3 regions of the Neobacillus pocheonensis genome follow, and region 2 is predicted to be linked to each of the others. Evidence: predicted binding sites of a transcription regulator. Region 2 holds the regulator's gene; each other region holds the start of a gene.
What was found. The regulator CtsR, encoded in region 2, represses protease genes until heat stress. The targets are predictions, from matches to a motif close to ATGGTCAATAAAGGTCAAACA.
Positions count from the first base shown of each region.

Region 1: clpB (ATP-dependent chaperone ClpB) is a predicted target of CtsR. The motif match lies at 1,282-1,302, and genes of this name have one in related genera.
Region 3: clpP (ATP-dependent Clp endopeptidase proteolytic subunit ClpP) is a predicted target of CtsR. The motif match lies at 1,167-1,187, and genes of this name have one in related genera.

Region 1 covers NZ_JBCNAD010000038.1:13,606-15,885, reverse strand. The annotation lists gene clpB (ATP-dependent chaperone ClpB) at 1-1,269, opposite strand, end outside; gene ABES02_RS20305 (YjzC family protein) at 1,392-1,571, opposite strand; gene ABES02_RS20300 (Crp/Fnr family transcriptional regulator) at 1,872-2,280, shown strand, end outside.
Region 2 covers NZ_JBCNAD010000026.1:54,963-57,242, forward strand. The annotation lists gene ABES02_RS15430 (protein arginine kinase) at 1-696, opposite strand, end outside; gene ABES02_RS15435 (UvrB/UvrC motif-containing protein) at 701-1,249, opposite strand; gene ABES02_RS15440 (CtsR family transcriptional regulator) at 1,283-1,744, opposite strand.
Region 3 covers NZ_JBCNAD010000020.1:172,900-175,179, forward strand. The annotation lists gene ABES02_RS10935 (HPr family phosphocarrier protein) at 1-194, shown strand, start outside; gene clpP (ATP-dependent Clp endopeptidase proteolytic subunit ClpP) at 502-1,107, opposite strand; tRNA gene ABES02_RS10945 (tRNA-Arg) at 1,315-1,386, shown strand; gene ABES02_RS10950 (C40 family peptidase) at 1,638-2,096, shown strand; gene rpoN (RNA polymerase factor sigma-54) at 2,235-2,280, shown strand, end outside.

The sequences.
Region 1 (2,280 bases), on a different contig from region 2:
TACGCGACGGGTCACTTCATCTAATTCAGTTGGCATCGAATCAATTTCAGTGCGAATTAAGGCACACGCTTCATCGACAAGATCAATGGCCTTATCAGGCAAGAATCGATCCGTTATATACCGATCAGACAATGTAGTTGCTGCCACTAAAGCATGATCGTGGATTTTCACCCCATGATGTACTTCAAATCTTTCCTTTAATCCACGTAAAATGGAAATGGTATCTTCTACATTTGGTTCTTGTACAAGAACCTGCTGAAATCTCCGTTCCAATGCTGGATCCTTCTCGATATATTTCCGGTGCTCATCCAGTGTAGTCGCTCCAATACAATGAAGTTCGCCCCGAGCAAGCATGGGCTTTAACATATTACCTGCGTCCATGGCACCTTCTGTTTTCCCTGCACCGACAATAGTATGAATTTCATCGATAAACAGTAATATTTGTCCTTCACTTTTTTTGATTTCGTTTAAAACTGCTTTCAATCTTTCTTCGAATTCACCTCTGAATTTTGCCCCTGCAATTAGTGAGCTCATATCTAATGAGAATATGGTTTTATCCTTTAGCCCTTCGGGTACATCCTTTCTGACAATCCGCTGGGCCAGTCCCTCAACAATTGCTGTTTTCCCCACTCCAGGTTCTCCGATTAAAACGGGATTATTTTTTGTCTTCCTTGAAAGGATCCGAATTACATTCCGAATCTCTGTGTCTCTGCCAATGACTGGATCCACTTTACCCGCTCTTACTTCAGCTACTAGATCCCTTCCATATTTTTTTAAAGCATCATATCCTGCTTCAGGATTTTGTGAGGTCACTCTTTGATTCCCCCTAATTTCTTTTATTGCTTTTAAAATATCTTCAGGTGTATGACCAAATGATTGAATAATCCGTTTCATCTCTGAATGATTGGCATAGGCTGCAGCTAGGAGAATATGTTCAATCGATAGATATTCGTCAGAAAACTTATCTGCAAATTCTTCAGCATTTGATAACAGTTTTTGAAGTTTTGCTGTAATATAAAGCTTTCCGTGCTCTACACCACTTCCAGTAACTTGCGGTTTTTTTGCCAGATTATCTAACAGGCTCTTTTTCACTTTTTCTGGTGGTAGTGCAATACGTCTAAATATAGCCTCGATGAGACTATCTTCTTGATCCATTAATGATAAAAATAAATGAGATTCATCAATCTCTTGATGATTATTTTTTACTGCTCTCGATTGAGCATCCATTAAACCAGTTTGCAACCGTTCTGTCATTCGGCTTAAGTCCATTTTCCTCACTTCCTTTTGACCTTTTTTGACCTATTACCTTTATTATAAATCAATCCAGGAATCAATGTAAAATTTAGGATATCAAAAAAGTCATCCTGCTTGGATGACTTTATCTCTAAAAATTATGGTTTTCGCTGATACGTCCAAACACGATTATGATTGGATGTCTCAGGAAATGGATCGCCTGCTTTAAGCTTAATTTTTTTGGGGTTTACGACATTGTCACCTGTTTCACCAACTTCAATATACACTCCATTATTAGGGGCTTTTTTCCCTGATTTAAATTGATGATTTTGTCCCATTCTTTTCCCTCCTTGTCGTCACATTCATTATTATTTCCTTTTCTAGTGTGTCCATTAAAGGAATTTCTTTCATATTTTTTAGCATTGTTCGACAATATTTCCTAAGAAATAACCAAATTTTGTTTGGCTTTTTGACGATTATATGAACTTATTCCACATATATTGCTAAATATTACTTATAAACAATATAATGATAGTAATATCTAGTAAAATCCAGCCTTGACTGTCATTAATAAATTCAAAATTATGATTTATGTCGTACCATTAAAGGTGGTTATTTATATGCAGGCAGTAAAAGAAATGCCGGTACCGTTGTCACATCTTCTTGACACAGTTCATCATATTAGAAAAATAGAAAAAGGCACTTTTTTATTTCAAGAAGGCTCACCAGCAGATGAAATGTATATCGTTCAAAGCGGGATTCTGCAAATCAGTAAAATTATTCCTGATGGAAGAGAACTTACATTAAGAATGTGCTCTAACGGTGATTTTGTTGGAGAGTTAAATTTATTTTCTCCTTCTTCAAGATATTTATTAAGTGCCCGAGTCATTGAAAGTGGTGAAGTGGCAGTTATTATGAAAGATGTTCTTGAAGAAAAGCTAGGGCAAAATATATCGCTTTCCTTTGAATTCATCAAATGGATGAGTCAGCAATATCGGAAAACCCAAACGAAGTTTCGCGATCTTGTTCTGCATGGTAAAAAAGGGG
Region 2 (2,280 bases):
TTTACCTAATGTAATTTGGTTGGAGATTTGAAAAATATTCCCCAGGGCTTCGCTGCCTTCGCCGTAAATCCCTCTCACAACAAGTCCTAATTGATGAATCGCAGGAATCATACGGTTAATCTGCTGCGTCAACATTAGCCCTGGTAAATGCATCATTACAGAAGCACGGAGGCCTGTTCCTACATTGGTAGGACAGCTTGTTAGATAGCCGTGTTTTTCATCAAAGGCATATTGGATATGACTTTCAAGCCAATCATCAATTTCATTTGCAGCATCCAAAGCCTCAGATAATTGCAAGCCTGGGAACAAGCATTGAATTCGGATATGATCCTCTTCATTAATCATAATACTAACTTCTTCATTTTCGGTTAATAGAACTGCACCATATGGTGAATCTTCCGCTAAATGAGGGCTGATTAAATGCTTTTCTACTAAAACTCTTTTCTGAAGTGGCTGCATTTGGTCAATTTTCAACAATTCCATTTGGTCAAATTTGTGGAGTCGCGAATTGTTTAAAATCTCTTCTATTTCTAAAATGATCCTTTTCGCTTCCTCATGTGAAAATAAAGTAGGGAATCGATATTCATTAAAATTTCGGGCCAAGCGGATTCGTGAACTTAGGACAATATCGGAATCAGGTCCTTCTGCATTCATCCAGGAGCTGACCGCTTGATTAAGAAAACGTTCGAGTGACACGTCGTTATTCCCCTCCCTCTTGGCTGCCTGCTAATTGTTTCTCTAAGTTGCGTATTTCATCACGTATCTCAGCAGCCTTCTCGAACTCTTCATTGATGATGGACTCTCTGAGTGCGTGTTTCAGTTCATCTAATTGCTTTCGAAGATAAATTCCGCCGCCAATTCGTTTTGGAATTTTTCCGTTATGTGACCAGTTGCCACTGTGAAGGCGGCCCAAAACAGGTTTAAGCTGTTCTTTAAAGGTTTCATAGCATTGTGCACATCCAAAACGGCCCACCTTTAAAAATTGAGGAAATGTCATGGAGCAGTGATCACATTGCAGGATTTCCTCTTGATGAAACGGGCTTTGGTTAGGCTTTTTAAAAGAAGGGTCGATATTTAATAAGCCAGCTAACAGATTATTAAATGCAAAACCTGATTCTCCATTAAAAATAAACATTTCACCTTTTTCCTGAGCACATTTCTCACAAAGATGCACTTCAGTTTTTTCACCATTAATGATTTTTGTAAAATGAAGTGCTGCAGGTCTTTGGTTACATTCTTGGCAAATCATATTATCACCTCTCCAGCAGCGTGATTTTTTAGCTTATTTATATTTTAAAGATGTTAACATAGCTTTTAGCATTCTCGCCCTTAATTCATCCCGGTGTGGAAGATCAATGTATAAAACAGATCGGTCGATAACACTTAACATGATTTTCGCTTCCCTGGTGGTGATGATTTCCTCTTGGACAAGTCGCAGGATGACATCTTCAGCGCTTGTTTGACTAATTCGATTTTGAAACAGCGATAGTAAGTGATCAATAAGATGGGCCAAATCATGGGATTGGACTTTCATAATCCGGATATATCCACCGCCTCCCCGCTTGCTTTCCACAATATATCCTCTTTCAATGGTAAAGCGGGTATTGATGACATAATTGATTTGGGAAGGAACACATTGAAATTTGTCAGCTATTTCGCTTCGTTTGATTTCAACGAGGTCCTCGTCACTCATTTCTAAAACCTGCTTCAAATATTTTTCAATAATATCGGAGATATTTCTCATCTTCCCACCCCCTTTTGGTGGTTCTGACTTTGACTATATTTGACATAAATTATACTCATTTTTTTATGTAGATGCAACGATTCGCTACTAATGATTTTCTCCAAATTCTGCGGTTGGGAAACGTGTGAATTTATTTATGTTTTTATTTTGTTTGTGTTCGTAAGGGTGTTTCCGGATTGATTTCAAAATTGGAAATGGAATTATGCTCAGACTTTGGGACTGTTTGTGGTTTGGTTTGGCTTGGTTTGGGGAATTGTCTCATAGAAGTGGTCTATGGGACACTTCCGGTGATTTAGCTTGATGTTTTGTCCCATAGAAGCGATCTATGAGACACTTCGGGTGATTTGGCTTTGTGTTTTGTCCCATAGAAGCGATCTATGAGACACTTCGGGTGATTTGGCTTGGTGTTTTGTCCCATAGAAGCGATCTATGAGACACTTCGGGTGATTTGGCTTGGTGTTTTGTCCCATAGAAGCGATCTATGGGACACTTCAGGCGGTTTACTTTACACTTCAAAAAATCATCAAAAAAAGACA
Region 3 (2,280 bases), on a different contig from region 2:
TTGTACAAGAAGCCAACCGTTTTTCTGCTGATATTTTTCTAGAGAAGGACGGTAAAAAAGTAAATGCAAAAAGCATCATGGGCTTAATGAGTCTGGCTGTCGGTTCAGGAGTTGTCATCAATATTATTGCTGACGGCGATGACGAAGAAAACGCCATCCATGCGTTGGCTGATTTTATTCTGAAGGAACAATAATAATAAGGGGGAGGCTCTTTATCTAGTGCCGAACCCTTTTTTATTTTGGGTTTAGAGTGCAGTGCCCGTGAGATGTAAAAAAAGGATTCGGCGGTCACTGTGGAGAGCTGATAGTGCCCGTGAGAGGTCAAAAAGGAAGTTGTCGGTCACTGTAGAGAGCTGATAGTGCCCGTGAGATGTAAAAAAGGATTCGGCGGTCACTGTGGAGAGCTGACAGTGCCCGTGAGAGGACAAAAATGAGGTCGGCGGTCACTGTGGCAATGAAATCAAAAAAAGCAACCGGCCATAAAGCCGATTGCTCAAACAATTACTTCTTATTTTTCTCATCAAGTAAATTACGTGTAATGATGTGGTCAACTAGACCATATTCTTTCGCACGTTCAGCTGTCATGAAGTTATCGCGGTCAGTATCCTTACTGATTACTTCAAGCGACTGTCCAGTACGTTCCGCTAGAATACCATTTAATTTTTCGCGAAGGAAGAGGATGCGTTTAGCCGCAATCTCGATTTCCGTTGCCTGTCCTTGAGCGCCGCCAAGTGGTTGGTGAATCATGACTTCTGCGTTCGGAAGCGCATAACGCTTGCCTTTTTCCCCTGCAGCAAGTAAGAATGCTCCCATGGATGCTGCCATACCAATACAAATTGTTTGTACGTTTGGCTTAATAAACTGCATTGTATCATAAATCGCCATACCGGCTGTGATACTTCCGCCAGGGCTGTTGATATACAAGGATATATCTTTTTCTGGGTTATCGGCTTCAAGGAATAATAATTGCGCAACAATGCTGTTTGCTACATGATCATCGATGGCGCTGCCAAGCATGATAATCCGGTCTTTTAACAGACGGGAATAAATGTCATATGCTCTTTCGCCACGGTTCGTTTGTTCAATAACTGTAGGGATCAAATTCATGTTTCTTCCTCCTTTGATTAGAAAAGGTAAAAATACTATGTATAGTTATCATACACTGGATGGTCAATAAAGGTCAAACAGTTTGACTTTAAAAATGTTCGACAGCTTTCCCTAATTCATCTTATCCAGTTTAGTTCATTTTAAACCCATTCTTTACTTGCAAAGTTGAGAATTCTAGCATATAATATGTAAGTCGCTAATATATTTGCGCTCGTGGTGCAACGGATAGCACGTAAGATTCCGGTTCTTAAAATGGGGGTTCGATTCCCTCCGAGCGCGTCAATGAGCCTAAGAAAAAAACAGTGTTTCTGCGAATTAATAATCGTGGGATACTGTTTTTTTATGAAAAGTGTCGATTTTTTTTGTAAAATGGCATTTTTCTAATGTTTTTAAAGGGAATTATACAAAATTCTATTAATATTTTAATTAAAAGTCGAAATTTGTAATATAATTGTAATTTACCTGTCACGTCCTTGTTACTCACATTTTGTATATTGTAAGTAACAAGAATCGGCAGGGGGATTAACTAAATGTTAAAAAAAATATTCGGAGTACTTTCATTCACAATTTTACTTACTACATTTTTGTTTGCGTTTATATCCCCGAGTGATAAGGCGGCGGCAGCACCATATCATACAAAAGCAATCTCAGTGGCAAAATCCAATCTTGGCGTTCCATATAGATATGGCGGGATAACACCAAAAGGTTTTGACTGTTCAGGTCTTGTTAAATATTCGTTCGGACAAGCAGGTAAAGTATTACCACGAACTGCTTCTGACATGTATTACTCAAAAGGTACCCGTGTTAGTTCGTTACAGGTTGGAGACTTAATGTTTTTTGCACCTAATAAAGCTAGCAAGCCTACACATGTAGCCATTTACATCGGAAACGGACAAATGATCCAATCTGCATCGTCCAAGGGTGTATCCATAGCTAATATAAGCAACGTTTATTGGAAACCAAGATATATTGGTGCAAAACGAATCTAAATAGTATATACAAAATAAAATGCCCCCTGTTTACCCAAAACAGGGGGTTTAAATTTTTCCTAGAAAAACACTATTAACAATTTCCATACCCCAAAACCCCCACTTTCATGTAAAATAGAAAATAAGGGGGAGATGGACATGAATTTAAAGGCAGGATTATGGCAGCAGCAGACGTTAAAACTCG